Regions from separate parts of the Pseudoalteromonas sp. S408 genome, predicted to be linked through region 2. Evidence: predicted binding sites of a transcription regulator. Region 2 holds the regulator's gene; each other region holds the start of a gene.
The links. Region 2 encodes sigma-54, which starts transcription at its own class of promoters, with help from an activator protein. Its sites were predicted from a motif close to GTTGGCACGNNNNTNGNNT; they were not measured.
Positions count from the first base shown of each region.

Region 1: a site for sigma-54 is predicted at 5,846-5,864, ahead of CWB62_RS02055 (EF-hand domain-containing protein). Genes of this name have one in related genera too.
Region 3: a site for sigma-54 is predicted at 5,362-5,380, ahead of fliE (flagellar hook-basal body complex protein FliE). Genes of this name have one in related genera too.
Region 4: a site for sigma-54 is predicted at 2,175-2,193, ahead of glnA (glutamate--ammonia ligase). Genes of this name have one in related genera too.

Region 1 is NZ_PNDY01000001.1:422,682-430,595, reverse strand. It holds gene pepB (aminopeptidase PepB) at 1-620, shown strand, start outside; gene CWB62_RS02090 (phosphoribosyltransferase) at 799-1,365, shown strand; gene CWB62_RS02085 (Crp/Fnr family transcriptional regulator) at 1,463-2,119, opposite strand; gene CWB62_RS02080 (YgjV family protein) at 2,503-2,754, shown strand; gene CWB62_RS02075 (amidohydrolase) at 2,807-4,495, opposite strand; gene CWB62_RS02070 (calcium-binding protein) at 4,663-4,899, opposite strand; gene CWB62_RS02065 (EF-hand domain-containing protein) at 4,908-5,144, opposite strand; gene CWB62_RS02060 (EF-hand domain-containing protein) at 5,325-5,552, opposite strand; gene CWB62_RS02055 (EF-hand domain-containing protein) at 5,577-5,810, opposite strand; gene CWB62_RS02050 (sensor histidine kinase) at 6,119-7,576, shown strand; gene CWB62_RS02045 (hypothetical protein) at 7,579-7,914, shown strand, end outside.
Region 2 is NZ_PNDY01000022.1:104,572-112,485, reverse strand. It holds gene CWB62_RS15790 (YgiQ family radical SAM protein) at 1-657, shown strand, start outside; gene mgtE (magnesium transporter) at 726-2,084, opposite strand; gene CWB62_RS15780 (HPr family phosphocarrier protein) at 2,194-2,466, opposite strand; gene rapZ (RNase adapter RapZ) at 2,510-3,355, opposite strand; gene ptsN (PTS IIA-like nitrogen regulatory protein PtsN) at 3,375-3,827, opposite strand; gene hpf (ribosome hibernation promoting factor) at 3,832-4,119, opposite strand; gene CWB62_RS15760 (RNA polymerase factor sigma-54) at 4,146-5,645, opposite strand; gene lptB (LPS export ABC transporter ATP-binding protein) at 5,715-6,440, opposite strand; gene lptA (lipopolysaccharide transport periplasmic protein LptA) at 6,437-6,973, opposite strand; gene lptC (LPS export ABC transporter periplasmic protein LptC) at 6,963-7,517, opposite strand; gene kdsC (3-deoxy-manno-octulosonate-8-phosphatase KdsC) at 7,514-7,914, opposite strand, start outside.
Region 3 is NZ_PNDY01000001.1:215,180-223,093, forward strand. It holds gene fliJ (flagellar export protein FliJ) at 1-57, opposite strand, end outside; gene fliI (flagellar protein export ATPase FliI) at 57-1,391, opposite strand; gene fliH (flagellar assembly protein FliH) at 1,410-2,216, opposite strand; gene fliG (flagellar motor switch protein FliG) at 2,220-3,260, opposite strand; gene fliF (flagellar basal-body MS-ring/collar protein FliF) at 3,253-4,968, opposite strand; gene fliE (flagellar hook-basal body complex protein FliE) at 4,989-5,321, opposite strand; gene CWB62_RS01130 (sigma-54-dependent transcriptional regulator) at 5,480-6,946, opposite strand; gene CWB62_RS01135 (sensor histidine kinase) at 6,943-7,914, opposite strand, start outside.
Region 4 is NZ_PNDY01000005.1:88,363-96,276, reverse strand. It holds gene CWB62_RS06050 (DUF4124 domain-containing protein) at 77-598, opposite strand; gene glnA (glutamate--ammonia ligase) at 713-2,119, opposite strand; gene typA (translational GTPase TypA) at 2,626-4,449, shown strand; gene CWB62_RS06035 (hypothetical protein) at 4,662-4,979, shown strand; gene CWB62_RS06030 (CBM9 family sugar-binding protein) at 5,139-5,870, opposite strand; gene CWB62_RS06025 (BLUF domain-containing protein) at 5,943-6,368, opposite strand; gene CWB62_RS06020 (MBL fold metallo-hydrolase) at 6,441-7,532, opposite strand; gene CWB62_RS06015 (DUF2959 domain-containing protein) at 7,675-7,914, opposite strand, start outside.

The DNA.
Region 1 (7,914 bases), on a different contig from region 2:
CAGCTGGTTTAGCACTTGCTATTAATCGTGGTATTGAAAAGCGTATTAAATTATTTTTATGCTGTGCTGAGAACTTAATTTCTGGCCACGCTTACAAATTAGGCGACATTCTTACTTACAAAAATGGCACAACCGTTGAAATTGTAAACACCGATGCAGAAGGGCGTTTAGTGCTTGCCGATGGTCTAATGGCTGCTGGCGAAACGGGCGCACCTTTAATTATTGACGCAGCAACATTAACAGGCGCAGCGTTGGTTGCTGTTGGCCAAGAATACAATGCGTTGTTTGCACTTGATAAAGAGCTGGCACGCGAAGTTGAAGGCTTTGCTTCTCAAGAAATGGAAGCCGCTTGGCCATTACCACTTGAAAAGTGGCACCAACAAAACTGTCCATCACCTTATGCTGACACGGCTAATAGCCGCGCGCAAAAAGGTGGCGGCTATGGCGGTGCATCAAATGCTGCAGGCTTCTTATCACGCTTTGTACCAAACGATGGCAAAGGTTGGGTACACATTGACTTAGCGGCTGCATTTAACATGGGTAGCACAAGTCAGTGGGCTGCCGGCGCAACAACACAGGGTATGCGTACAGTTGCTCGTACGCTGCTTGAAAAAGCGTAACGCTAAAAAATACGCTATTGAGAGAAATTAGGCACCGTTTGGTGCCTTTTTTGATCCACAAGCAAGCAATTTTATTTAATTTACGGTAAAATCCCTCGCCAATACCTGTTTGAGTGACTAATTTGGTTTTACTCTAAACTACACTCAAATATTATATCCACCACTGGGGTTTCTAACTATGTCAGATAAGTGCTATATCACAGCTCAACAGTTACTTGAAGATTCATTCCGCGTAGCGGCACAAGTATACAAAGACGGCTTTCGTCCTGATTTTATTATAGGTATTTGGCGAGGTGGTGCACCGATTGGTATTGCGGTTCAAGAATATTACGATTACAAAGGCATTGAAACTGACCATATTGCAGTGCGTACATCGTCTTATTACGGTATTGGCCAACAATCAAAAGAAATTAAAGTACATGGTTTACATTACATTGTAGAAAACGCCAATGCGGGTGATTCACTGCTTATTGTTGACGATGTATTTGACTCAGGACGCAGTATTGTTGCACTAAAAGAAAAGCTTTCAGAGCTAATGCGCTTAAACTTACCGCGCGATATTCGAATTGCTTGTCCATACTACAAACCAAAAAATTCAAAAGTAGATACCGTACCTGACTACTACATTCATGAGTCGGAAGAGTGGTTAGTATTCCCGCATGAGTTATCGGGTTTAACACCGGATGAAATTATTGAAGGTAAATCTGACTTAGTAAAAATTCACGACATTTTACTAGAAGACTAATACACCTAGCACATTAAATATACATTTAGCCTTATGAACTGATTATTCGTTTTTAGGGCAATAAAAAAGGCCTTAATTGGCCTTTTTTATTGCGTGTTTAAAGCTGCGCAAAGCTATCTACATATTCACTAAGCATTGGAATATCGACCGCTTGTAAACCTGTTGTGCTTCTTTGCACTAAGCCCTTTTCGACTAATTCTGTCACAACACGCCTGTAAGCTCGCTCAGTGGTTGCAAAGCGTTCAGCCTCAGCGTTAACAGTTGGGTAGGCTCTAAGCAGTGTAGGGTTGTTGTTCTCGGCTCTCAGTAAGCAGTCTTTGGCTATGTTATAGCTAAGTGGCAGTAATAACTTATCTAAGTTGATTTTTTGGTTTTCTTGAAACTTAGCAGCAATCGTTTGTGCCGTGTATAAGCTAAGCTCTGGTTTTTCGAGCAATAATGCACGCCAGTGTCTTAATTCAATCAGGTTGTAAGTTACATCGCTAAAGCAGGTTACCGTATAAATACACGGATTGTTGTTGAGCGCTTCTATTTCGCCTATCAGGGTATTATTACAATCGAGTTGTCCTAGCAGCAGGCGTCGTCCGTTTCCTACGTCATAACTAAATGACACAGTGCCGCTGCGCACAAGCACAAGCTTGCTTAAAGGCTGATCTTGATGGATCAGCACTTCTTTTTTTGATTGTTGATAACTACTACCGGCAAAGGTGAGTAACTGTTCAACAAGATAACTAGAAAAATGGTATTGAAACATCAATATGCTCTTCGGACATTTGTCCTATTTATTATGTTTTAATGACGGTAGCATTAACACATTAAGAATTTACGCTAACTTGCTACTAATACTTTTAGCTTTGCTATGGGTATTATTTTACCTTCATTTCCCGTGTAATGATTTAAGAATTTGTTGGTTTTTTTGCCGGCAAACTTTTTCAGGTTTTTAAGCAAGTTAGCTTTTTATTTACGTGTGTCACTTCGCTTAATTATTAATATAAGAGAGCTACTCTCTTACTAGCCAATTATTTTCAAACTCTAAATAACGCTCATAATTAAGCAAAGTGCTATTACTTTGCAATACTTACAACTGTAATAATGTAGCATTAGTGTAATGCTAACCCAAAGGTTAGGAGAGAACAATTGAGTTGGGAATATTTAGGCTATATTGCGTCAGCTTTATTGGTTGCATCACTCACTATGACCGATGTAGTAAAGCTTCGTTGGTACAACATGTTAGGGTGTATTGTGTTTACGGCTTATGGCGTAGCTATTGGTGCTGTTCCTGTTGTTTTTACCAACGCGCTACTGGCATTGGTTAACTTGTATCACATTGTAAAATTATATCGCCAGCCAAAAGTTGATCAGCCAGAGGCACAGCAGCCAAAAAGCTAAATGACATGGTTTGTATTAAAAAAGGGTTAACTTGCGTTAACCCTTTTTTTGTTTATTTAGCTGCGCTCTCTTTGTTATCGAACCGCTTCATACCGGCAATCCATGTTTGTAGTACTTGAGTTTTGTAAATATCTTCAACGGGTACTTTAAAATAATCTTTATCCACTAAAATAAAGTCGGCCCATTTACCTTGTTCTAGGCTTCCTATTTTAAACTCTTGATGCGCCGCATAAGCACCGCCCAGTGTAAATGCACGTAGTGCATCTTCGCGGCTTAATATTTCGCTTGGACGCCAGCCGTTTTCAGGCAGTTTGTTATGATCCATTCGCGTTATTGCTGAATATAAACCATCAAATGGATTTGCAAGCTCTACAGGGTAATCAGAGCCCGCAGCAACCACTGAACCTTGTTGTAAAAATGTTTGCCATGCGTACGCAAAGCTAAGTTGCTTTTCAGTTAGGCGTTGCTCTGCCATATGCATGTCAGATGTTGCATGCACAGGTTGCATAGATGGAATAATTTTTAGTGCTTTAAATCGAGGTATATCGTCTGGCGTTACTATTTGTGCGTGCTCAATTCGGTTGCGCAGCAAAATACCGCCTGTTTTTTTAAACACATTTTCGTAAGCGTCTAAAACCACACGATTGGCTTTGTCACCAATGGCATGGGTGTTGGCGGTAAAGCCATTTTTAAAGCTTTGCGTAAATAAAGCTTCGAGTTTCTCTTGGGTTTCAAGCATTAACCCATGATGGCCAGCACGGTCGGCATAATCTTCAATAAGCGCTGCGCCACGCGAGCCTAATGCACCATCGGCATATACTTTTACACTACGAATTTCCATAAAGTCGTAGTTATCGTGATATGGCCCGGCTTTTAGCATAGCCGGTAAGTCTGGGCTAGCACCGCTTAGCATTGCCACAATACGTAAAGGTAAATTGCCTTGTTCACCGCGCTCTTTGTACACTTCCCATGTGGCTTTATCTATCCCTGCATCGTGAGTAGAGGTAATACCTAAACTTAATAAATGCTTACCTGCGGCATCGAGTGAGTTGCTAATATCTTGTTTTGAAGGGGCTGGCAAGTGCTGAACAATTAACGATTCAGCTTTATCAACAAAAATACCGGTAGGGTTACCAAATTCATCTTTAACTACCTCACCGCCTTTTGGCGATTTTGTGTCGGCGTTAATGCCTGCAAGTTCAAGCGCTTTTGAGTTAACCCAAATTGCATGGCTATCAACACGAGATAGAACAACCGGACGATCGCTTACCACTTTGTCTAAATCTTTAGCGCTAGGGAAACGTGTATCTAGCCATAACTCTTGGTTCCAGCCACGGCCGATGATCCAACCTTGTTTGCCTTGCGCAAATTGCTTTAATTTATTTGTAACGTCATCAACCGACTTCGCACCGCGTACATCTAACTGCGATAAGTTATCGCCTAGCCCAATAACATGGCCATGGGCATCAATTAAGCCGGGTAGTAATGTGTTGCCTTTCGCGTCTATTAGCTTGGCATCTGGAAAGCTTTCTTTGAGTGTGTCGCCGCCTACTTTAACAACCTTGCCATCTTTTATAACCAAAGTGCTAAATTGTTGAAGCTCGCCTTTTTGCATTTTGCCTTTATGAAGCGGAGTATAACCATTGGCATTATAAATAACTTTGGTTTGCGCAATCGCAAAGCTAGATCCTGCACAGAGACTGGCAAGTATAAGTGGTTTAAGTAATTTTTTGAGTAACATAGTGCACTGATTTGTTATTTTTAGTGCAATAACACTAGCAAACTCTTTTTTAGAATACCAATAGGATGCGATAAGCTCGTAAAATAGACAGTTAAAGCTAAGCTAGCTGCTTAGCTATTAAATTAATTGCCTAAAACGTTAGGTTAAAAAGGTTAATTAAATTTGTGCTACTTGCTGGCATATAAATGGTATTCGCTCAGTGTTAGCCGGCCGTCTTTATCTTGGTCGTAACTTACAAATTTAGACCACAAGGCTGGGTCTATTGAGGCTTCAGAGCGAGTTAAAAATCCGTCTTTATTTCTGTCTATTTTTTTAAATTGGTTATTAATGCTGTCACTGATGGCAAAACTTGACGCGCTAAATACCAGTAGAGCGCATAAAATAAAAAAGTGTATGGGATTCATTAAAGTACTCAGTAAAGATTGTTAGTAAGGTAATTTTTAAATTCAATTAATGAAATTTGTTTATCTTGATTTTTATCCCACATTATAAACGTGCTAAGTAACTGGGGCTGGCGTTCTAGTTCGTTATGAGTAAGGTAACCGTTTTTATCAGTATCGAGGTGATCAAAGCGCTGTTTTACATCAAGTGCAGAAGCATTAAAACTTAAAAGCAACGCTATGGTGGTTACAAAGTAACGTATCTTCATGGTAGTCCTTCCAAAAGGTTAATTAAGTTGTATTGAATAATGAGGTATTACGCTTAATTAGATAAAGCACTTGCCATAATTTAACTCCCAACATTAAATCCTTTTACACATTCCCTCAGGGATTATGGCAAATGCTTTAGTACACTTTACAAGTTAAAAGCTTAAGCAAAACTTAATCTGTTATGGCTTAAAGTTTTCAAACTCTGCTTTAGAGATCATCTCGTCGTTGTCTTCGTCTAAATCGGTAAACTGTCTAAGTAGCTCTTTATCTTGCTTAGCTTCAACAAACGAGATACTTCCGTCCATGTTTGTATCTAAGTGTGCAAATCGCACTGCCGAAGGAGAAGCTAATACCGTTGCACTGATAGCTAAAAATAATAATAAAAAAGCAGCAATAAGTTGTTTCATAATTTCATTCCTTTTGAAGTTAATTTATTGAATAAATTTTCTGAATTCATTTAGCGACAACTGACCATTTTGGTCTGTGTCTATTTGTGCAAAGTTTTCCTTAAGCACGGCGTCCATTTTTGCCTCGGCTTCGCTTAACAGGCCGTTTCTGTCCTTATCTAGTTCATTAAACGTAGCGTCAACGTCCATAGCGTATGCGCCTGTATTCACAAAACCCAACGCAAGTAATGTTGAAAAAACCAAAGTGTTAATGTTCATGTGTATTTCCCTATTAAATTTATTTATTACACCCATTACAAAAAGGGTGCCAAATTTTATTTTTATTTACTTTCAATGAGTTGTGTTTTTTAGTTTGGGTTTGTAGGTAAAAATTACACTGACTGTGTGTAATTTTGTGTAAATACAGCAACAGGGTTGAAGGTATTTTTTGTGATCTTAGTTAAATCAATCAGTTGTGCTGTTGCTGTTTAGCAACATTATGGCGATTTAAAATGAATATGGTTCAGCATGTGTATAGGCGGTATTGATAATAATAGGCGAGTTATTTACTTACAGAGTTTACTGCAATGGCTGCAACGTTTGCTAAACATTACAATGCAATGCTTAATTGGCGCCCTAATTTAATAGGGCAGTTTGCTTTAAGCATGCTGCTGTCGTTATTGCCACTCTCTATTGTGGTTATTGTTTTTTTAAATGCGTTAAATAAACAGCTAGCAACCACCCAGCAAATTGTGAGTAACCATTACCAGCTCACAAAATCGTTCGCTAATTTAAAGCAAGACCTTAATAGCCTTGAACGCGCAACAAGGCAAAATTGGGTGTTAAAAAGTGATGCGCTCAACACCCTCATTGTTGATAAATGGCAATCGTCTGTGCAGAGCATAAATGAACTCAAATACATTAATGCAAACCCAGACTACATAAACCAATGGACACAGCTTTTAACTATTTTGCAAACAGCACAACACCAGCTCGTTGAGAAAAAACAGCAAAAAGCAGCGCTCTTTTTACCCATAAGCGAGTCAATTACAGAGCTCACAGTGTGGCTCAAAAATAAAAACGAAGAGCAAATAACCCATAACCAAAACGAGCTAGCCAGCCTACAAGCGTCGTTTATAAATTGGCTAGTGGCACTTATTCCTCTTACTTTATTGGTTGGCGGCGGCTTTTTATGGCGTATAAGTTTGCGCTTAAAAGGGCTTACTAGGGTTATTGATAAGCTCGGGCAGGGGGATTGGCAGCAAAAGATAGCAGTAAAAGGCTCGTCAGAGTTAGTCGAACTCGGAGAAAAACTACAGTGGGTACAAACTCAGCTGTATATGCTTGAGCAACAAAAGGATACGTTTTTACGCCACGTAACACACGAACTTAAAACACCACTTGCCTCTATGGTTGAAGGAACCGATTTACTCACCGATGAAATTGTTGGCCCTATTAATAACGAACAAAAAGCGGTGCTTTCCCTTATAACTCAATCTACGGTGCGCCTTCGCATGATGATAGATAGCCTACTCAGTTATAACGCTATTAGAGCAACAATAAACAGCTCAAGCGAGGTTAATATTAATCATTTAATTAAAAAAATTAATGGTCATTTTGAGCATCGTCTAACGGCTCGAAAGCAACTTATTCAGTGGCAAAACTCTGTTTCAAGCACTGTCCTTGCGCTTCCTAATGAACTAATAGAAATGATGCTAATTCAGTTAATTTCAAATAGCTTAAAATTTTCTGATGATAACCAAGGTGTGATTGTAAATTTAAAATGCGAGCAACATCAGCTGTGTTTGGAGGTGGCCGATAATGGCTGTGGCATTAAAGAGCACGAAATAAAGCATATTTTTAGTGCGTTTTATCAAGGTAAACATGAGCAAAGTATTACCTTACAAGGCAGTGGTTTGGGCCTAACAATAGTAAAAGAGACGGTTGAGCAGCTACAAGGCACATTAAGTGTTGAGAAAAATAAACCACACGGTTGCCGTTTTTTAATAAAAATACCAATCAGTAAAAATTTAGGAGTTAATTAACAATGCGCATACTCACTATTTTATGTGTGCTTGCAGGTAGCCTAATTGTATCGGGTTGTGAGCTTAATGATGGCACGCAAGCGCTGGGCGATACTAAAATATCAAATACTAAAAATGTATCTCCTAGCCCCAAGCCAATGCCTAAATTAGCCCCTGTTTACCCCTCCGCTGAGCGGGTTATAGCGCTGCATGCAAATCAATGCGGCGGTTTTACATTGCCACCAACAAAGCGGTCATTTAAAGGTGAAAATGAGCTAAAAGCATTTTTTAAATTTATGTGCTTAAACGTAAGTACCGACCCAAATACAGTAATGACCAAGTTACTTAAACTCGACCTA
Region 2 (7,914 bases):
AAAGAATTGGTGACGCATCATGTAGGTGGTTACTTAAAAATAGCACCAGAGCACACTGAAGACGGCCCATTATCCAAAATGATGAAACCTGGCATGGGCGCTTACGACCAATTTAAAGAGTTATTTGATAAGTACTCAAAAGAAGCAGGTAAAAAGCAGTATTTAATTCCGTACTTTATTTCTGCCCACCCGGGAACCAAAGACGAAGATATGGTTAATATGGCTTTATGGCTTAAATCAAATGACTTTAAGTTAGATCAAGTGCAAAATTTTTATCCATCACCTATGGCCAATGCAACCACTATTTATCATACAGAGATGAACTCTTTACGTAATATTAAAAATAATAGTGAGATAGTGCCTGTGCCAAAAGGAGCTCGCCAGCGTAGATTACACAAAGCTATTTTGCGCTATCACGATACATCAGGTTGGCCAATGATACGTGAAGCACTTCGTAAAATGGGTAAGGCTAATTTAATTGGTAAAGGGCCAAATTGTTTAGTGCCAGAAGAAGGCCGCGATGAAAAAGCGGGTAAAGCCGTTAATAAAGGCCGCAAAAGTGGTCGCCCAGCGCTTACACGTCATACGGGATTTAGCCAATTTAAAAAGGCCAATACAAAACCTAAAGTGGGTGGAAATAGACAAAAAGCCAGGTAGTTTTTACTGAATAACTAAAAACGCGCAGCTATACACTAACTGCGCGTTTTTTTGTGACAGTTTTATAATTATATTAATAGCCAGGTAGCGGTGCCTAAAAAGGCAAAAATACCCACAATATCGGTCACTGTTGTCAGCACTACACTACCTGCAAGTGCGGGGTCTATATTCATTTTTTTAAGTAAAATAGGGATACTCGCCCCAGCCACGCCAGCTACCACTAAATTCATAAACATAGCAAAAGCAAGCACGCCGCCGAGCATAAAGTCCCATTGCCATAGTGCAATGACACCCGCTATTAATAATGACCATAAAATACCATTAAGCGCACCTATGGCCAGTTCTTTCATCATTAAAAAACGTTGGTTAGTTTGATTAATATGACCGACAGCAATACCACGAATAACAAGCGTAAGCGACTGGCTACCAGCAACACCACCCATAGAAGGTACAATGCCATTAAGCACTGCTAATATAGGTAAAATATCGAGTGTGCTTTCAAAAAAACTAGCTACAAAGGCGGCTGCAAGCGCCGTCAATAAGTTAACTCCTAACCATACTGAGCGTTTTTTAGAGCTTTTTAGGACGGGAGCAAAGGTATCTTCTTCATCATCAAGACCTGCCAAGCTCAGTAAGCTATGCTCGGCGTCTTCTCGTATAACGTCGACAATATCATCGATTGTGACACGACCTAGCAGTTGATCATTATCATCAACAACAGGGGCAGAGATCCAATTATGGCGTTCGAATAATTGTGCAACTTCACTTTCATCCATAGATATTGGAATTGACTCACACTCTTCATCCATTAAGTCGCGAACAATTTTTTCAGGTGAATTAGTCAGTAATGTACTCAGCGATAAAGCACCAATAAAGCAGTTATGTTTATCAACTACATACAGATCATCTGTGCCTTCAGGTAACTCTCCACGAAGTCGAATGTAGCGTAGTACTACATCAATGGTAACGTCTGGACGAATAGTTACCGTATCGGTGTTCATGAGCGCGCCAGCAGAACGCTCTTGATAAGACAACGCCTGTGTTGCGCGCTCTCTGTCTTGAATATCCATAGCGCTAACAACGTCTTTATAAACGGTGTCAGGCAAGCTACGTAACACTTCGCCTAAGTCATCGTGCCCCATATCTTCAGTAGCGGCAGCAATATGCTCAGGTTCCATTTGGGCTATGATGCCTAAACGTACGTCTTCTGATAACTCTTCTAGTACGTCACCTTGAACATCAGGGTCAACAAGTTGCCAAAGTAATCGACGAATTTTATGAGGAGACGACTCTAATAATAAAGCAGTATCACATGGGGCGGTTTTTGCGAGCATGCGTCTAACTTGAACAAACTGGCCACTATTAAGTGACTTAGTCACTTGTTTTAGTTGTTGTAGTGGGTAGTCTTGTTCAAAAGCTTCGGGCATTGGCGTCCTTTATTTATATTGTAACTGTTACTTAGTGGGTGGGAGAGTACGAACTATTAGCCAGTTATTTTTGATTATAGTTATTTTATTTAATTGTTAAAAATTAACGTTACTCTTGCTCGTTAAATCGTTGCGAAATAAGCTCTCCAACTGCATTTAAAGCTTGTTTTGCATCAGGTCCTTCACATACCACTTTAACTTCTTTACCTTGGCTACTTTCAAGTAGCATCAGTGCTAATACACTATCACCAGCAGCTTCTTTGTCATCTTGAAATAAAGTGATTGAAGCATCAAATTTAACAGCAAGTTGAGCCAATACTGTCGCGGCTCTGGCATGTAGCCCTAATTTATTTTGTATTAAAAAAGTGTCTTCTATGCGCATACATTACTCTATCAAAGCTGAACAGGTTATTAGTTTATATAAATTATTTTTCTTGTTCTCTGTGGCGTATTTTTACATTAGGGTGTGTAACTGCAAAGCTTTCACCAATTGTTTGCGCTAAATATACAGAGCGATGTTGTCCGCCAGTACAACCAATAGCAATCGTTAAGTAGCTACGGTTATTGCGTTCTAAATGGGGCAACCAGGTTTGCACAAAAGTTTGTATTTGCCATGTGAACTTTTGAACTATGCTGTGGCTAGCTAAATAATCTTTTACTGGCTGGTCTAAGCCATTGAGTGGTTTTAGTTCAGGCTCCCAATGTGGGTTAGGTAAAAAACGTGCATCAAATACGTAGTCTGCTTCTTTAGGAATGCCATGTTTAAAACCAAATGATTCAAATGTGACAATCAGCTGCTTGTCTTTTTTACCTAATATTTTTTCACGAATCGATTCAGCGAGTTGATGAACACTCAAGTCGCTTGTATCTATCATGTAATCGGCACGAGTAGTTAGCACATCAAGCAGTTCTTTTTCTTTTTTTATAGCTAAATCTAGCGGAAGCGAATCGATTGATAGAGGGTGCAAGCGTCTTGTTTCTGAGAAACGTTTAATTAATGTTTGATCTTCACTGTCTAAATAAAATAGTGTTGGTTTTGTAAAACCCGGTAAATATTCAATAATATGATTAAATTCATCTTGTTCTTTTGGCAAGTTTCGCACGTCGATGCTTACAGCGATTTTATCGTAGTTATCAGAAACGCTTCTTACCAAAGAAGGTAATAAATTTACAGGGATGTTATCTACGCAATAATAACCTAGATCTTCAACAACGCGTAAAGCAACCGACTTACCAGAACCAGAACGGCCACTTATGATAATCAACTCCATTAATCACCCTTTAAATTTACTACGATTGGTCAACAATAATTTGATACAGCTCGGCGTCCGATTTAGCACAGCGTAGCTGCTTGCAAAATTCTTTATTTTTTAGTTTATCAGCTATCGTCGCTAGCGTCTTTAAGTGTTGCTGGTTATCGCCATCAGGTACGATGAGTGCAACAAAAATATCAACTGGTCGATTGTCTATAGCATCAAAGTTAATCGGTGTTTCACTTACTAATACTAATGCTAAAGGTTCTTGTGCGCCGCTCATTCGACCATGTGGAATAGCTATGCCTCTTCCTATTCCTGTGCTACCTAGCTTTTCGCGAGTTAATAAAGCGCCCAAAATATCTTGTTGAGACAAATACGGTAATTTATCGTGAGCAAGCTCGCTAATAAACTCTAAAATTCTTTTTTTACTATTAAAAAGGACCGCAGCTTTGCTGCAGTCCTGGCATATAAGTGAACTTAGTTTCATCATATTAGTGTCGAGCAAGCTTCTCTTTGTGTTTAATTACTTGACGGTCAAGCTTATCAATCAATGAATCAATCGCTGCATACATATCTTGATGTTCAGTGGATGCGAATAATTCAGCGCCACTTACATGAATAGTTGCTTCTGCTTTTTGATTTAATTTTTCTATATCAAGAATGACATGAACATTATTAATATGATCAGAGTGCCTTTCTAGCTTCGCAAATTTGGTATTTATATAGTCTCTTAATGAATCAGTTAGTTCTACATGACGACCAGTTAAATTTAGTTGCATAAGCATTACCCTCTTTGTTTAGCGTCTTAGATCAGACTCTTTCGCTGATTTGACGGTGGAATAGCAAGAGATTCGCGGTATTTTGCGATTGTACGTCTTGCTACTTTAATTCCTTGCTCAGCCAATATATCCGCAATTTTGCTATCACTCAATGGTTTTGCTGAGTTTTCTGCTGCGATTAGTTTTTTGATAAGTGCTCGTATCGCTGTGGATGAACATTCTCCACCATTTTCGGTGCTTACATGGCTTGAGAAAAAGTATTTAAGCTCAAATATTCCACGCGGTGTGTGCATGTACTTTTGAGTCGTTACGCGCGAAATTGTCGATTCGTGCATTTCTACCATTTCGGCTACATCATTTAAAACCATAGGTTTCATGGCTTCTGGACCGTGTTCAAAAAAGCCTTGTTGTTGTTTTACGATACAGTTAGTTACTTTTAAAAGCGTGTCGTTTCTGCTTTCTAAACTTTTAATAAACCATTTAGCTTCTTGTAAATGTGAGCGAATAAACTGGCTATCACCGCTCGACTTAACTGTACGCGACATTGCAGCATATTGGCTGTTTACACGAATTTTTGGCATGCTGTCTGGGTTTAGTTCAACAACCCAGCGGCCTTTAATTTTCTTAACTGACACATCTGGTATTACATATTCAGACTCTTCTCGCACTATTGTGTCTGCAGGCTTTGGGTTAAGCGTATGAATAAGTGTCATTACTTCTTTAAGCTCATCTTCTTTGAGCTTCGTTTTTTTCATTAATGTACGGTAGTCGCGAGCAGCTAACAAATCTATGTGCTCGGTTAAAATCATTTTTGTTTCGTCAATAAAAGGGGTGCCTTTATCAAATTGATTTAACTGAATACACAAACATTCTTGTAAGCTTCGTGCTGCAATACCAACAGGGTCAAATAATTGAATACGCTTTAAAACTGCTTCAATTTCATCAAGTTCAACCTCAACGTCATCGTCGTTATCTTGATTAAAGCTCTCTAAAATTTCTTCACAGCTGAGGGTTAATATGCCTGAGTCGTCCACGGCTTCAACTATTGCAATAGCAATCGCTTCATCCGTAGGGCTAAATGGCGTTAGTTGTAATTGCCACATTAAGTATTCGTGAAGCGTTTCAGTCGATGCACCTTGATAAATAGACTCATCTTCAGGCATGGGGCCTGAAGACGATGCTGGGGCGGCACTCATGTACTCATCCCAGCTAACGTCCATTGCCATGTCGTCACTGACGGTATCTTTTGCTAGGGCTTCACCACTGTCTTGTTCATACTCACTGGGGACTTCATCTGCAGATGCACTTACTGTCACTTCATCATTATCTGCTTTTTGCTCATTTTTGCCTGCAAGGTCATCGGCATAGTCTTGCTCCTCAACCTCAAGTAATGGGTTGCTGTCGAGCGCTTCTTGTATTTCTTGCTGAAGATCCAATGTGCTTAATTGCAGCAAGCGAATAGCTTGTTGCAACTGAGGTGTCATTGTAAGTTGCTGGCCCATGCGCAGCTGTAGTGATTGCCTCATGTATCTCTAACAATCCTTTTAAGTTGTTATAATTAATACTAGCAGATGCATACAAATAAGGCGTAAATGTTACAGCCTAAATTGCTCGCCTAAATATACATCGCGTACAGTTTTATCGTTTAATACGTGTTCAGGGGTACCAGAAGCAATCAGTTCCCCATGAGAAACTATGTAGGCTTTTTCGCAAACATCAAGGGTTTCTCTTACATTATGGTCTGTTATTAATACACCAATACCACGCTTTTTAAGGTGTTCAATAATTTTTTTAATATCCAACACTGAAATAGGGTCAACGCCGGCAAACGGTTCGTCTAATAAAATAAACTTTGGATCTGCAGCTAAAGCACGTGCAATCTCTACTCGGCGACGCTCTCCGCCCGATAGTGCCATACCTTTACTGTCGCGAATGTGTTGAATGCTAAATTCATCCAATAGATTATTAAGTGTATCTTCTCTGGCTTGCTTAGTGAGCTCCTTTCGAGTTTCTAAAATAGCCATTAAGTTTTGATATACGGTTAACTTTCTGAATATAGACGACTCTTGCGGCAAGTAGCCAATGCCTAATCTAGCACGACTGTGCATAGGTAAAAGAGTAATATCGTTCTCGTCGATAGATATTTTACCTTTATCGCTAGGGACTAAGCCTACAATCATATAAAACGTGGTGGTTTTACCCGCACCGTTTGGACCAAGTAAACCCACTATGCTACCGGCTTTAACTTCTAAGCCTACATTTTTAACGACTTCTCGGCCTTTGTAGCTTTTGGCTAATAGCTCTGCTTTTAATGTACTCATGGCTGACCTTTATCGCTTTTTTTTGGCTCCACAGGTACTAAAATGGTGTGCACGCGGTCAGTTGAGCTTTCATCTTTTTCGGCGCTAATGAGTTGTTGCTCAATATCGTAGGTAATACTTTTTGCATTCATTTTTTGCCCAGCTTGAGAGACCTGTGCATCTCCAATTAATGTTAAAAAACGTTTAGAAACATCGTATCTAACTTCATTAGCGCTGGCGCTCATTATTGTGCCGTCGGCTTGTTTTTCTTCAAAATAAGCGGGTGTACCTGTGGCAATTAACAGTTGCTTGTTATCACCCAATTCATCGCGTTTATGCACTTCTAGGCGGTCAGCAGTAATTTTTCTGTCGCCGTGAATAATTTCAACGTTTTTTTCGAATATACCTACATTTTCTTTTAGTTGACCTTCTTGCTTATCTGCACTAATCGAAATTTGATTTGCAGCAAGTGGCGCCGTTGGTTCAGCAGCATTTGCACCGAGTGCAAGTATAAATGTTGGAATAATAAAGAGTGTTAATAGTTTATTGGTCATAATAAATAGTTCGCGTATGGTTAATTAGTTTTATCACTTCGGTTTTTAAATCGGCTTCGAGGCCTTTACCGGTGATCTTTAAATTGGGTCCTGTAACAATGACAGGTTGTTCTGATTGCATCGTTAGTAATTTTATATCTACCTGAATATTATCAGCATTTATTTTATCTATCATTGCGTTATCAGTTAAATTACTAGCAACAACGTTACCTTCTAGTATTAATTGTCTGCCTTCGTATAGTGTTGCTTCGTTAGCGTTAATTCGCCACGTTTGTTTATCGTTATAAAGAGTAAAAATGGGTTTATCAAAAAAGGTAAATCCTAATTCTTGATATAACTCCATTCGCGCTGCCGTTACTTTATGGCTAATTTTCCCATTCTCGTCATACGCTGTTTGTTTTAGCTCTATGGCAGTGTAATCGGGCTTTGCAATAATGTCTGCTTCGGTTTGCTGCGGTAAACTTACTTGTGTGAAATAAGGGTACCAAAGCCAAACCATACAGCTGATGAATAAAACGCTTAATATGATGCGCGCTGCATTCATGAACTCGTACCTTTGGTGGTCAAGGGTTTGTTGTTTTCAAGCATTAGCAGGTCGGTAAGCTCTCTCACTGCACCAAATCCACCAAGCATTTGTGTGGTGTAATGCGCTAAACGTTTTATCAGCGGATGTGCGTCGTTTACTGCAACAGCAAACCCTACTAACTCCATTACCGGCATGTCGGGGCCGTCATCGCCAATGTAGGCAATTTGCTCATCACATAAGTTAAGCTTTGTTTTTAGCTCCTCATAAGCGAGGAGTTTGTTTTCTTGACCTTGGTAAATGTGTTGTACTGTTAGGCTTGTCATACGCTGTTGTACTATTTTTGAGTGTCGTCCGGTAATAACCGCAACGTCAAAGCCGCTGTTAATTAGCGCTTTAATGCCAAAGCCATCTTTTG
Region 3 (7,914 bases), on a different contig from region 2:
GTTTTCTTCTTTTTCGCTTTCAAGCTTTAGTAATAATTCGAATTTACTTTTAGCCATTATCCTTGGCCTAATAATTGAGCAAGACCTTGTAGCCCATCGTCATAACTTATTACATCACGCATACCTTGCTGTAAAAAACCGTTAACCCTAGGCATCATGTTTATTGCTTGATCGAGCATAGGATCGGTTCCCTTTTGATACGCACCTAACGTGATCATGTCTTTATTTTGTTGGTACATCGAATACACCTGCTTGAGCACTCGCGCTTGCTGCATATGAGGTTCAGAAACTACTTGAGGCATAACTCGAGATATTGATTTTTCGATATCTATTGCGGGGTAATGTCCGCTATCGGCCAACTCACGAGAAAGTACAATATGACCGTCGAGTATGGCGCGAGCGGCATCAGCTATTGGGTCTTGCATATCGTCACCTTCACTCAATACAGTAAAAAAGGCCGTAATTGCACCTTGCCCTTCTCCCCCATTACCCGCTCGCTCAACCAAGGCGGGTAACTTTGCAAAAACCGACGGTGGATAACCTTTTGTAGCGGGTGGCTCTCCAACTGCTAAAGCTATTTCTCGCTGAGCCATGGCATAACGAGTTACTGAATCGAGTAGCAGTAATACATTTAAGCCTTGGTCTCTAAAATACTCAGCAATAGTAACTGCGCTTTCACAGCCTTTTAGTCGCATTAGCGGTGATGAATCAGCCGGTGCAGCAACAACAACCGAACGTTTACGCCCTTCTACACCAAGTATTTCTTCAATGAACTCTTTTACCTCACGGCCACGCTCACCTACCAAACCCACTACAATGACATCGGCTTCACTGCCCCGTGTCATCATGCCTAATAATACAGATTTACCTACACCAGAGCCTGCGAACAATCCCATTCGTTGACCTTGCCCTACGGTGATCACTGAGTTTATAGCACGTACACCTACATCCATGGGTTGGCTGATGGGTCGTCTTGCTAATGGGTTTATTGTATTTTGGGCAAACTTTAAGTAATGCTCAGCATTAATTTTGCCCAAACCGTCGAGTGGTCTGCCTAACCCATCAACAACACGCCCTAATAAGCTCATGCCTACAGGTAAACCCAAATTATTTATTTGAGGAATTACACGCGCACCAGGTAGCACACCAGAAATATGATCGTTGGGCATTAAATATAAGGTTTGATCGTTAAAGCCAACGATTTCGGCGTCAACAAAACCATTCATGGTTTCTATTTTACATTGACTACCAACTGGTGCTCGTAATCCCTTAGCCTCTAGAGTAAGGCCAACTACACGCGTTAATATCCCCGCTACAGCAGGTGTATGGGGCTTAATATTTTGTTGATATTGCGATAAGCGTTCGCTTAAAGAGGCACTTTGAGCAGACATAGTACGCCTAAAAAATACTTAGATATTGCTATTATGCAAAAAGCTATCCAACGTTTCTTTGACACGTGTTTTTAGAGTCATATCAAGAGAGGATTGCGCGGTTTTCACCTCACATCCACCTCTATCAAGCGTGGGTTCGGGAACCAATTGCCAGTTGTTTTGTGCAATAGTTTGTTCGCCATAGCTTTCTTTGATTATATCGAGGTCGGTCGGGTTTAGGTGAATTTTCACTGTTTCTTGCTGCGCATTTAACGAATCAATACTGTGTTTTAATGTATGTAAAATAACCTCTGACGATGTTTGTACCTCTTGGTAAATCACAGCCTCAGCAAGCATGCTAGCCAATTGAACAAGCTGCAATTCGGCTTGTTCGTCCACCTTTTTTAGCGGTGAATTAAGCGCCTCTAAAATGCTTTTTAAGCTAATTAGCTGCTCTTCAACAATCGGTTTAATATCTTCTTGCCCTTGAGTTTTTCCAAGCTCTAACCCTTCTTTGTAACCGGCCTCTTTTCCCTCACTAACGCCTTTTTCAAAGCCGTCAATGTAGCCTTGTTCATGGCCTTGCTTTAGACCTTCTTCGTAAGCATCTTGCCTAATGCGTTCAAGCTCAACCATAGTAAGCTTAGGCATCTCGGGTTCTTGTGGTTCATCAGCGGGCATTTCTTCGGCAAGCTCTTTTTTATAAAGCTCACTAAGGGGCGTACCATAGGCTGTTGAGCGGTTACCAAAGCTTTTTTCGTTAGGTGCTACATCTGGGATAGCCCAGTTTTTTAATAATTCATCGGCTTCTTCAGCTCGAAGTGGACGCCCTTTGAGTTTGCTCATGGCTTACAAGAACTCCTCACCACCACCACCACCTAACTGAATTTCACCCGAATCAGATAAACGTCGTGCTGTTGATAAAATCTCTTTTTGTGCTGCTTCTACTTCACTAATACGCACAGGCGCCATAGCTTCTAGATCATCGGCAAGCATATCCGCGGCACGTTTAGACATATTACCAAGTATCTTATCTTTTAGACCGTCGTCAGCACCTTTGATTGCTTTCATTAGCACGTCCTGTTGTACTTCTCGTAATATAGCTTGAATACCACGGTCATCCACATCCATTAAGTTTTCAAATACAAACATTAGATCTTGAATTTGCTGAGACATCTCTTCGTCATGCTCACGAATAGAATCCATTAACTGACCTTCAACATTTGTATCTAGGTAGTTCATTATGTCTGCCGCTGCTTTTAAGCCACCCATTTTCGCAGCTTGTGCACCCGCTTGACCGGCAAATTGTTTTTCCATTATTTCATTAAGTTCTTGTAGTGCAGCTGGTTGAACTTCTTCAAGGTTGGCTATACGCATGGTCAAATCAAGGCGAACTTTTTCAGGGAACTGCGCGATAATCTCTGCAGACTGCTCAGGCTCTAAATAAGACAACACAATAGTTTGTATTTGCGGGTGCTCATTACGAATAATGTTTGCCACTTGCTTAGAGTCCATCCACTTAAGCGAATCAAGGCCTTTAGCACCCGATCCCATAACAATTTGATCAATAAGGCTAGCGGCTTTATCTTCACCCAATGCAGCGGTAAGCGCCTTTTTAATAAAGTCTTCTGACTGAAATCCGATAGTGCTGAAGCTTTGAATCTGTTCAATAAACAAATTATGAACTGCACTAATCTTAGCCTGCGAAAGGTCATCTAACGCCGCCATTGCCATACCCACTTTTTGCACCTGCTTAGGCTCTAAGTGTTTTAGTATTTGCGCTGCATCTTCTTCTGATAGGCTCAACAGTAATATTGCGGCTTTATCTACGCCATCGAGCTTATCAACATCAAACGCTGGCGGTAATTGTTTTTGTTCTTGATCAGTCATCTTCTGTTAACCACGCTTTCACTACTTGTGATGAGAGTTCTGGTTCATTGGCTACAAGGGCACGAATTGCTTTTAGTAAGTCTTCGTCGCCATGTAGGTCTGGTAACTGAAGTGTACCATCGCTTGAGAAACCAATTGAAGCAGAATCAAAGTCTTTGTTTAGCATATCTAACGTGCTATCGCCAATATCTACACCAGCACTTAAGGCATCTTCGTCATACTCTTCAAGTGTATCGTCTGGGTAAATTAAGCGTTTAAGCATCGGTTTAACTACCGCCATTATCAGTACAATAATAACGAGGGCACCCAGTACTAAGCGGATTATTTTCATAAACCAGTCTTGTTCCCAAAGCGGCACACTAATGTCAAAATCAGTTGCTTCACGCACAAACGGAACCGTTACCACTTCAAGTGCATCACCACGTTGCATATCAAAACCAACACCACCTTGTAATAAACGGCGAATATTTGACAGTTCTTCCACTGAGCGCGGTGTCATGGTTGTTTCACCGTTTTCACCTACTTTTGGAGTGTAATCAACAGCCACCGACACGCTTATTCTACGTATTACACCTGTTTGCTGGCGCTTATGTGAAATAGTTGTATCTAGCTCATAATTACGCGTAGCTTCTTTATGTGTTCTTGATGGTGAAGTTGCACTACCTGCTCCACCTTGGCCAGCTACTTCAGGAATGTTTGAGTTTACTGGCGGCTGATTCGTCAACGCACCAGGTATACCTACCGCTAAACCGCCTATATTATTTTCTTCAAACGTTGTTTCGCTTCTTACTGCAGGCAGATCTGGGTTGTAGCGCTTTTGCGTTTCTTCAATGGCACTAAAATCCATGCTTAAATCAACTTGTGCAGTGTAGTTTGCAAGCCCTACGACGGGAATTAGAATGCTATCAATTTTTTCAAGATACTCTTGTTCACGCTTGCGCTCTATGTCGTACTCTTTGCGCGAACGTGCCGCAAGAGACGTTTGTGAGCCAGAATTTAATAAGCGACCATTTTGATCCGTTACCGTTACACGAGCTGGCTCTAAACCTTGTACAGCCGATGCAACCATATCAACAACAGAGTCTACTTCTTCGCTGTCAAGTGAACGCCCTCGCTTAAGAGTCAATACAACGGTAGCTGAAGGTTTTTTCTCTCTGCGCGCAAATACATTTTCTTTTGGGATGGCAAGTAATACACGTGCGCGAGTAATGTTGTTAAGCTCTTCAATTGTACGTGCGAGTTGTTGCTCACGACCATGCTTTAAGCGTTCGCGCTCTAAGCGTTGACTTACACCAAAGCCCATGTCTTGCATGATGATATCTGAACCCGATGTAGGCCCTTGCTCTAACCCTTCACGAGTCATTAACAGCTTAATGTTTTGATATTCGGTTTCAGGGACAAGTACCACATTACCATCAACTTGATATTCGATTTTTTGTGCATCTAAAAAGTCGAGCGTTTGTATTAGCTCTTCTGTTTGCATTTTACCAAGCGGGCGCATATCTGGCTGGCGAGCCCAAATAATGATGAATATAGCAATTGCTAAACAAATGCCTAAAGCAATAACAAGCGTTACTTGGCGCAATAAATCAACACCGTTTAACGAACTTAAATAGCCAGATTTTTGTTCTTGTTGATCGTCGCTATCGCTTTGGTCAATATCACCAGTAGCAAGTGCAAGATCGGTTGATTGATTGGATTGCGCCACAATAATTCTCCACTACCTAGTTAAACAGGCATGTTCATGATTTCTTTGTAAGCTTCAACAAGTTTATTACGAACTTGTACTGTCGCTTCAAATGCCACTGACGATTTTTGAGATGCAATCATCGCTTCAGCCAAAGAGACGCTTCTGTCGCCGGTCTCTACTGCAACCACTTTTTGCTTAGCATCTTGCTGTAAACCGTGCACAGTATTAATTGCATCTGACAGCATGTCGCCAAATTGAGCCGTTGATGAGGCTTGTGTTTTTACTGGCAGTCGTTCAACTTGATTACTAAGACCAGCCTCTAAAGCCATTGATTGCATTTCTTGAAATACAGCGCTATTTTGAATTTTCATAATTTTTCTCTGACAGTGCAGTTAACTCTTAATATAGATAAAGCACAAACCATGCCAAATAATAATTGTTAACTTTCAATAACTTAAAGTTTGATTTTGTGAGTCAGAGTTTTGACAGCCCTTAAATTCAATAACTGAATCAAGGGCTAAATGTGAGGCTACGCAGGAAGTGAAATACCTAAGTCGCGCATTTGCGCTAGTTTATAACGCAGAGTCCGAGGGCTAATACCGAGGGTTTCAGCAACATCTTTTCGTTTACCTTGGCATCTTGCTAACGTTTCTAAAATGATACGGTGTTCTTTATCTTTGAGCTCATCTTTATAACTGCCCGTATCAACAGCTAATAAGTCTTGTTTTGGCAGCTCTACTAATGATGACTTTTCATCATAATAAGCCGAGCTAGTAGGGCCATGCTCAATACTTTTATCAGAAGTGTTCGCCTGAGACTGATTAGCACTTTGTGTGCTAATCGATGTAGGCGTCATTACAAAATCTGTTGCGGCTATGTTTTCAATGAAAATAGCATGCTCATTAATAGTATTACCAGTCCTAAGTATAAGCGCACGTTGTATAACGTTATCAAGCTCACGCACATTACCTGGCCAAGAGTGAGCAAGTAATTTTTTCTCTGCGCCACTATCGAGGTAAGCCATAGGCTCTTTGCTTTTGCTTAAATGGCGTTCAATTAAATGTTTAGCCAATACAATAATATCCCCTGGGCGCTGATTGAGCGGTCGCCACATTAATGGAAACACGTTAAGTCTGTAATATAAATCTTCTCTAAATTGATTCTCGCTTACCGCTTCTTTTAGGTCACGGTTACTTGTTGCAAGTATGCGTACATCTAACTGAATTGTCTTGCGTCCACCCAAGCGCTCCACTTCGCGCTCTTGCAAAACGCGTAATAATTTAGCTTGTAATCCAAGATCCATCTCAGTTATTTCGTCGAGCAAGATAGTTCCGCCTTGCGCTTGCTCAAACTTACCAGGGCATGCTTGAATTGCACCTGTAAACGCGCCTTTCTCATACCCAAATAAAGTTGCTTCTAACATGTTTTCAGGAATTGCTGCACAGTTAATTGCAACAAACGGCTCATCGCATCGATTCGATTTATCATGTATGTAGCGAGCTAACACTTCTTTACCAGAACCACTAGGACCAAGCACCATCACACTTGCATCGGAACGTGCCACTCTACTTGCCAATTCTAATAACTGAATACTACTTGGATCGGCAACAATAGGACCGTCTGTCTCTTTTGCTTTTTCAGGTAAGTAGCGGCTTACCATATTGAGCAAAACTTCAGGTGCAAACGGCTTTGCCATGTAATCAATCGCACCTAAGCGCATAGCTTCAACGGCATCATCTATGGTGGCGTACGCCGTCATCATTAAAACAGGTAGCTCAGGGTGGTTAAGCTTAATACTTCGTAGTAAATCTAAACCACTCATAGTCCCCATTTGTACATCACTCACCACCAGCGAAAATTGCTCTTTTTTAAGCAAAAGCATGGCTTGCTCTGCACAATTAGCCGCAATGCATTCAATCCCCGACATTTCGAGTGTATCAATTAAGGCTTCACGAAGCCCTGCATCATCTTCTACAACTAAAATAGTGTTACTCATAATGATTCCTCTAATTTAGATGCGGTGCGAATAGGTAAAAGCAAACTAAAACATGCTCCACCGCCTTTATTATTGGTCACTTCAACACGTCCTTGATGTGCGTTTGCAACTGAACTCACAACAGCAAGCCCTAATCCCGTACCTTGACTTTTAGTGGTATAAAACGGTTCAAATATTTTTTCTGCTAAGCTTAAATCAACACCGGGCCCATTATCAGCAACGCTAATGCGCACATAGTCTGAATCTAGCTCATCGGTAACTGCACTTAAATGCACTTCTGCGCCAGCACCAGTGATCTGGATACTGTTATGAATCAAGTTTTGAATTGCACTGGCTATGGCGGATTTATTACCTATTATTTGAATATCTGGTTCTGGGAGACCGACAGCTAAGTGGCTATCGTTTAGTGTCACCATCGCATCGGCGCCCGCCTTTACTTCGCTGAGTAATTGCTGCATAGACACTTGCTCAACAACCTGCTGATCGCCGCTTTTGGCAAAAAGTAGCATGTCGTTTACTTGAGTTTCTAAATCTTTTAAGCGAGACATTAACTTGGTTTGAAAATTATCGCGAGATGCCTCAGGTAAGCGCTTAGAGCCTAAATTAGCAGCATAAAGCATAGCCGCTGAAAGCGGCGTTCGAACCTGATGCGCAAGAGACGCCACCATTTTACCCAACGCACTAAGGCGCTGCATATGGGCAACACGCTTTTGCAAACGGCGTGTTTCACTTAAATCGGTCATTAAAATAAGTTGCCCCGGCTCGGGAGCTAACGCTGTTATATCAAGCTTTATTAACCGTCCATCTTTTAGTGACACTTCGTGGCCATCGTCCTGGTGGGGTCTAAAAGAGCGCTGAATTACATTAAACCACTTCTCGCCCTCTAAAGGCTCACCCAACATATCAATCGCTATTTGATTGGCCTTTGCAATCATTCCTTTACCATCAAGCACAACTACACCTGCTGG
Region 4 (7,914 bases), on a different contig from region 2:
CCATTTTAGTGCGCAGGTGTTTGCAGGTCAGGTTTTATCTAAAATGAGCTGCTGCGCCTAAGTATTAAGTTTCGCTTTAATTGCCATGGGTTTTGCCTTTTCTGCGCATATTAAATATACGAGGCTCGCTCACAGCGATAATTTGGTTTTTCTCGTTAAACAGCCTCAGTTGAAGCATGTGTTCACCGGCTTCAACATCAGCAATTGCAAATACGGAGTTGTTTATTGCAGGGCCGTTTGCTTCTCCATTAACAAGCAATTGAATGGTATACCCTGTTTTAAAGCTCGGGATTACCCGGCTGGTGACGTATATTGTTCCGGTATTTTCATGAATGGTTTGATTGTGCTCAGGTGACGTAATGGCAATACCAAACCCTGTTTTTTTAGTATGGGATTGGCTGCTGAGAGTCGCTATATCTTTAGCGGGTATAGTTAAACTTTGGCTAGAGAGTTTGACCTCTGTAGCACCTTTACGCGGTGTATCTGAAAACACTAAAACGCCATTTTGATCCTTCCAAGCGTAAATTCTTTTTTCACCCGCATAACCATAATTACTTAATCCTAAAGTAATCATTAGCAATAAAATCTTACTATTCACACTGCTACCCTGCAATTTTTATGATGGCTTAACTTTAGTGGAGTTTGATTTAATTTACCATTAAAAAAGCCCGCTTAGCGGGCTTGAGAACACACATTCTTTTACAGTGTTAAATTAACAGCTGTAGTACATTTCAAACTCAACTGGGTGAGTTGTCATGTTAAGCTTTTCAACTTCTTGACCCTTAAGTGCAATGTAAGCATCAATTAGGTCATCAGTGAATACACCACCTTGAGTTAAGAACTCACGGTCAGCACTTAGTGCATCGAGTGCTTCACCAAGTGAAGATGCAACTTGTGGAATTTCTGCTGCTTCTTCTGCTGGTAAGTCATATAAATCTTTATCCATTGCATCGCCAGGGTGGATCTTGTTTTTGATACCATCAAGGCCAGCCATAAGCATTGCTGAGAAAGCAAGGTATGGGTTAGCTGTTGGATCTGGGAAACGTACTTCAATACGACGACCTTTCGCAGATGGTACCACTGGGATACGAATTGAAGCAGAACGGTTACGTGCAGAGTATGCAAGCATTACTGGCGCTTCAAAGCCCGGTACTAAACGTTTGTACGAGTTAGTTGATGCGTTAGCAAATGCGTTAATAGCTTTAGCATGCTTGATAATGCCGCCAATGTAGTAAAGCGCCTCTTCAGATAGGCCGCCGTACTTATCGCCTGCAAACAAGTTTACACCGTCTTTAGCTAAAGACTGGTGACAGTGCATACCAGAGCCGTTATCACCAACAATTGGCTTAGGCATAAATGTAGCTGTTTTTCCGTATAAATGAGCCATGTTATGAATAACATATTTCATCTCTTGGATTTCATCCGCTTTTAAAACCATGCTGTTAAAACGCGTTGCGATTTCGTTTTGGCCAGCTGTTGCTACTTCGTGGTGATGTGCCTCTACCACTTGACCTAGTTCTTCAAGCACTAAACAAGTGGCTGAACGCCAATCTTGTGAAGAATCAACAGGTGAACAAGGGAAGTAACCGCCTTTAACACCTGGACGGTGACCAGTGTTACCGCCTTCGTAATCTTTATCTGAGTTCCATGCCGCTTCAACAGCATCAACTTTGTACATTGAACCAGACATATCTGATTTGTATTTAACATCGTCGAAAAGGAAAAACTCTGGCTCTGGCCCAAATAACACAGTATCTGCGATACCTGTAGATTTCATGTACTCTTCAGCACGTTTTGCAACAGAGCGTGGGTCACGCTCGTAACCTTGAAGTGTAGAAGGCTCTACAACGTCACAACGTACAATTAATGTCGTTTCTTCAGTGAATGGGTCAAGTTTTACTGATTCAGCAACAGGCATTAATACCATGTCTGATTCGTTAATGCCTTTCCAGCCAGCAATTGAAGAACCGTCAAACATTTTACCGTCTTCGAAAAAATCTTCATCAACTTGGTGATGAGGAATAGATACATGTTGCTCTTTACCTTTTGTATCAGTAAAGCGTAAATCAATGAACTTAACGTCATTTTCTTTAATAAAATCTAAAACCGATTGTGACATGTGTCCTCCAACTATTGGGTTTTATTATTGCTGCATAATTGCTTTGGGATTTATTAAGCTGATTTTGTGCCATTTTTATAACTCTATGTTTATAGGTTAAAAAAACTTAGTTGCTACAATGTGGGGCATAAAATGGCACCAACATGGTGCGGTTAAGTTCCACTTTGGTGCAAGCTGTGCACGCTCTATTTTGTTGTTAATTTAATCGCTCGAAATCAGCATAACCTAAATGTAAAAGAGTGCCAAAAATATCGTATAAATAGTGTAAACTGCATTTTTGAAAAAATAATGACAATTTATTTCATATAATTGTCATATATAAAACAGATACTTAGTAAAAGTATTGAGAAAGTTTTGAAAATTGTATTGGATAAACTTTCATCCATGTCATTAATGAGGGATAATATGCGCCCTTTTAAATCCTATGCTTGGACATCTCGTGAAAACGCAGATGAGTGCGTAGATCTTGCAGGATCATTGAGAATTTAATTTCTCTGAGTAAATATATGAGCATCGAACAGTTAAGAAATATAGCGATTATCGCGCACGTTGACCACGGTAAAACAACTCTGGTTGACAAACTACTTGAGCAATCAGGTACATTAGAAACACGCGGCGGTAACGAAGAGCGCGTGATGGACTCAAACGACATTGAGAAAGAACGTGGTATTACCATTTTAGCTAAAAACACAGCTATCTCTTGGAATGATTACCACATCAATATCGTAGATACCCCGGGACACGCCGATTTCGGTGGTGAAGTTGAACGCGTACTTTCGATGGCTGACTCAGTATTATTACTTGTTGATGCTCAAGAAGGTCCAATGCCACAAACGCGTTTCGTAACGCAAAAGGCATTCGCGCAAGGCTTAAAGCCAATCGTCGTTATCAATAAAATTGATAAGCCAGGTGCACGCCCTGATTGGGTTATGGATCAAATCTTTGATTTATTCGATAACCTTGGCGCAACTGACGAACAGTTAGACTTTAAAGTAATCTACGCATCAGCTATCAACGGTTGGGCAACATTAGATTTAGACGAGCCATCAGACAACATGGAACCTATGTTCAAGATGATCGTTGATGAAGTATCACCACCGGATGCAGATCCTGAAGGTGACTTCCAAATGCAAATCTCTCAGCTTGATTACAACTCGTACAAAGGTGTAATTGGTATTGGCCGTATTAAGCGCGGTTCTGTTGCGACTAACCAACAAGTGACGGTTATCAGCGCTGACGGCACGACTCGTAACGGTAAAATTGGTTCAGTACAAAGCTACTTAGGCCTTGAGCGTATCGATACTGATAAAGCTTATGCAGGTAACATCGTTACTGTAACAGGTTTAGGCGAGCTTAAGATTTCAGATACGCTTTGTTGTCCTAACAACGTTGAAGCATTACCACCACTAAGTGTTGATGAGCCAACAGTAACAATGACGTTCTCTGTAAATAACTCTCCGTTCTGTGGTAAAGAAGGTAAGTTTGTAACATCACGTAATATTCGTGAGCGTTTAGACAAAGAATTAGTACACAACGTAGCACTTCGTGTTGCAGATACAGATAACCCAGATAGCTTCCGCGTATCGGGTCGTGGTGAATTACACCTAGGTATCTTAATTGAGAACATGCGTCGTGAAGGTTACGAGCTAGCTGTTTCTCGTCCAGAAGTAATCTTACGTACTGTTGATGGTGTGTTAGAAGAACCGTATGAAACACTAACGATTGACTGTGAAGAAGAGCACCAAGGTTCTATCATGGAGCAAATTGGTCTTCGTAAAGGTGAGTTAACTGACATGGCACCAGATGGTAAAGGTCGTATGCGTATGGACTTTATGATCCCAAGCCGTGGCTTAATTGGTTTCCAAACTGAGTTCATGACATTAACGTCAGGTTCTGGCTTACTTTACCATACGTTCGATCACTACGGTCCGCACAAAGGTGGCGAGCTAGGTGTTCGTAAGAACGGCGTAATGATTGCTAACGCAACAGGTAAAGCACTTACTAACGCATTATTTAACTTACAAGAGCGCGGCCGTTTATTCATCGGTCACGGTGTTGAAGTTTATGAAGGTATGGTTATCGGTATTCATAGCCGTGATAACGACCTTACTGTTAACGCACTTAAAGGTAAGCAACTTACTAACGTTCGTGCATCTGGTACAGATGAAGCACAAACATTGACACCAGCACTTAACTATTCACTTGAGCAAGCGCTTGAGTTTATTGCTGATGATGAGCTAGTAGAAGTTACACCTGAGAACATTCGTATTCGTAAACGTCATTTAACTGAAAATGAGCGTAAACGTGCGGGTCGTGCTCCTAAGTCATAATCTATTAATTTAGAATAATGATTTTAAAAGCCGCTGTATTGCAAAATACAGCGGCTTTTTTGTGGATAATAGTTAGCCAGGGAAGAGCTTTAAGCCCTCAGGTTAGAGCATCGCAGTTGGTTCGATACTGTTGAACAGTTTTTTTATGTTGGACCTAAAAAAGGTATTAAGTTATTATCAAAGCTATATTTACTATGTGCGAGTGAGCTAGTGTGAATACCGAAAATGAAATTAAGGCAAAACTAGAGATAGAACATATTGCTGAACTGCAAAAATATAAAGATGAATTTGAAACGTTAGGAAAAAATGATTGGGGCTTGAAAGATCTCATATCAATTTTTTTACCGTTTGTTTTGTTATCAATTGCTAATGGCTTCTATGATATTGAAACTGAATTATTTCAAATTATATGTCTTATTTTCCTTGCTTCAGCTGTGGTGCAGGGAATGATTAGGGAGCAGACCAAAAAAACAAATCGCAGAATTGATTTGCTTCTTAAAATTTTTAAACACGAGCAAAAAGATGGTTAAAATTAGCTTTATATTAGGGCGCAGCGCTCTTTATAAGCAAAAACGTGCTTGAGAATTAAATAATCTATATTGAAAAGTCTCTGTTTTTGCTAATAGGGTATTTTTGTTGGGTTTCGCTTAGCTCAACCCAACCTTTGTTATCAATTATTTCATTAGTGATTACTGACTTTTCGGTAGCAAAGTGATTTTGCCAAATACATCTGCGTCTATAAATCCACGGTTTCTGTCACCCTTCACAGGCTGTACTTCGTGTGAACCCATAAAGTGCTCGCGTGTTTCACTGCCATCGTTATCGCAATAGGCGAGCATAAAACCAATAACTTGTTTTTCTGTTAATTTAAGTGGTGTATTTTTTGCGTCTTGTTGATAATCATTCGGGTAGAGTTTTATCGCAACTTCCCAAGTAATGTTATAGGGTGCAGTGGTATTGCGTTTCCAGTTGCTAACTAAGTGGTCGGTATACAAGTGCGCTTTTTTATCAGGGCCGTAATCGGCAGCTTGGTTATCAAGGCCAATGTGGTACGCTAAAGCGGTGTGGTTAAATTGGTGAATCCCGCCCGATGCATCGCTATCTATAAATATTTCAAGGGCATCGTCATCCCAATATTTATAGGTTGGGTCTGGGTGTGTATCTATTAAAACATCATCTACAATATCGGCTTGTAGGTATAAGAATTTTTCATCCCACAATAAGCGATAGCGGCCTTTAAAATCGGCATCGTTTGAAGGCAGTGTACCATCCATTAAATGTGGCATATCGTGCCAAGCAGCCTTATCCCATGCGCTTTCAGATACGCCGTCAATATTAATAGGGGTTGATGTGTATTTTACGTCTGCCGCCATTATTTGGGTGCTGATTAATAAGCTTGTTGCTAAGAGTATTTTTTTCATTAATAGCCTTACTAATTGAAGATGACTTAGCTTGGCCTAAGTGACTATTAAAAACAAATATATATGTGTATTTTAACTAATAGCACCAGTAATGCTGTCTTTTAACGCGAGCATTAATAAGTGGGCACTTTCGCCAGACATTTTAAATGGATTAAAATCAACAGAGCCTGAAAATTTCAGATTCAGTGATTCGGTTACCCTAGATTGTGGAACATAACCCATAGACCACTTTTCAAATTCTCTTTCTGGAATTTGGGTATAGTTAAGCATAATTACATTGTGGTGACGCTTGTCATTTAATATTTGTTGATAGGTATTATTTACTGCAGTTCTGGAGCCATCAAGGCACTGTAAAAAGTACTTGTTACTAAAGCAAAGCATGCCGGTAACATGTGTTTTTACATTATAGGTACGAGCACTTTGTAAAATATTTTCTATATCTTTAGGCCCAAAGCCGTCTGTAATTTTGCTTGCGTAAATGAGTCGTACAAGAAACATATTATTCCCTCCTGCTTAGTTAATTAAAGATAGTTCAGCAAGGAGTTTATTACTAATTATGTTAGTGACTGATTAAAGTTTAATAGTCCCACCTTCGTTTAAAATATAAAGCGGCACTGATGATTTCATTGTTTTATGCATGTGTAATAAACGCAGTAAGGCTGAATGACTCGTCCGATCGCCCATTTTCCATGATGAGTTACCATATCCCCAAGGTATCATTACCTTGCAGTTAAGCTCTTGTGCGGCTGTAAGAGCATCTTCTGGTGTAGTATGAACATAACGATACCATTTAGGGTTATCTTCGCTGTAGTACGATGCTATGGGCATTAAACATATGTCTATGCCGCCATAGTTGTGTTGAATATCTTTAAAATGCTTTGAGTAGCCTGTGTCGCCTGCAAAAAATAAGGTTTTGCCATTTTGCTCAAGTAACCAGCCATTCCATAAGTCTTTATCGTTATCTTCATAAATAAAGGGCACTAATATTCGACTGCTGAAATGATGCGCAGGTAGTGCATGAATAGTTAAATCATCAATTTTAGTTTTTGCATACCACGCCATTTCGCTAATATTAAGCCCTGCATTTGGAAAGTTATCTGCCATGCCTAATGGTGCTAAGTAACGTGGTTTGCTGCCTATTTCTTCTATATCAGATTTATTAAAGTGATCGTAATGAATATGTGAATACATAACGGCGTCTACGTTTTCGAGTTCAGTTTTGCTTAGCCAGTCACCTGGTTTTCGATAAAAGCCAGAGGCAAGCTTAAATGCTAAATCAACCGGGGAATCAAACTGCTCTTTTACAGGGTCAAATACGACATGTTGGCCGCTAGGTGTTCGGATCAAAAAACCAGCATGCCCTAACCAACGTATATTAAAGCCAAGGCTTAGATGCGGGTTTAATTGCTCAGCGTTATATGTGCAATTCTCAGCAGTGGTTTCGCATATTACGTTGGGGTGCTTTGGGTAGCAGTCGGTTTCACACGTAACTGGGTAGGTTTTTTCGCCCATATAGAGATTGTGATAGCGATCTTTACGCTCACCTGATTCATGAATTGGCGTTACGCTGTCTTGCCCTGCAATAACATTGATATTGTTGTTTGTGCTACAGGCAGCTAAAAAACTTGAGGAAATAAGTAAGCACAGTGTGTGTAATTTCATTTCTATTATTTTTATTGCTTCAATTAGGTAAAAGTTTAACAAACGCTATTTATTAAACAATGTGTTAATCGTAACAAAAAATAATTATAAAAAAGCCTGTTAGAGTAACAGGCTTTTAGGGGAGCTATATTAAGTAGTATTATTAGGCTTTGTTCATTTGCTCAATAAATTTGTTTGAATCGGCAATTGACTTGTTCATGTCGTTCATCAGTATCTGAATATCGCGTTTAAGGTTAGTAAATTCACCTTTTATAGCAGCAACGGCCTGTGCATTTAAATTATGCTTTAAGTACAAAACGTTATCTTTTAGTGATGAGAGAACTGGTTCCATTTTACTTTCAGCACTTCGCATAGAGCGAAGAAGCTGATCAAACTGGCGCTT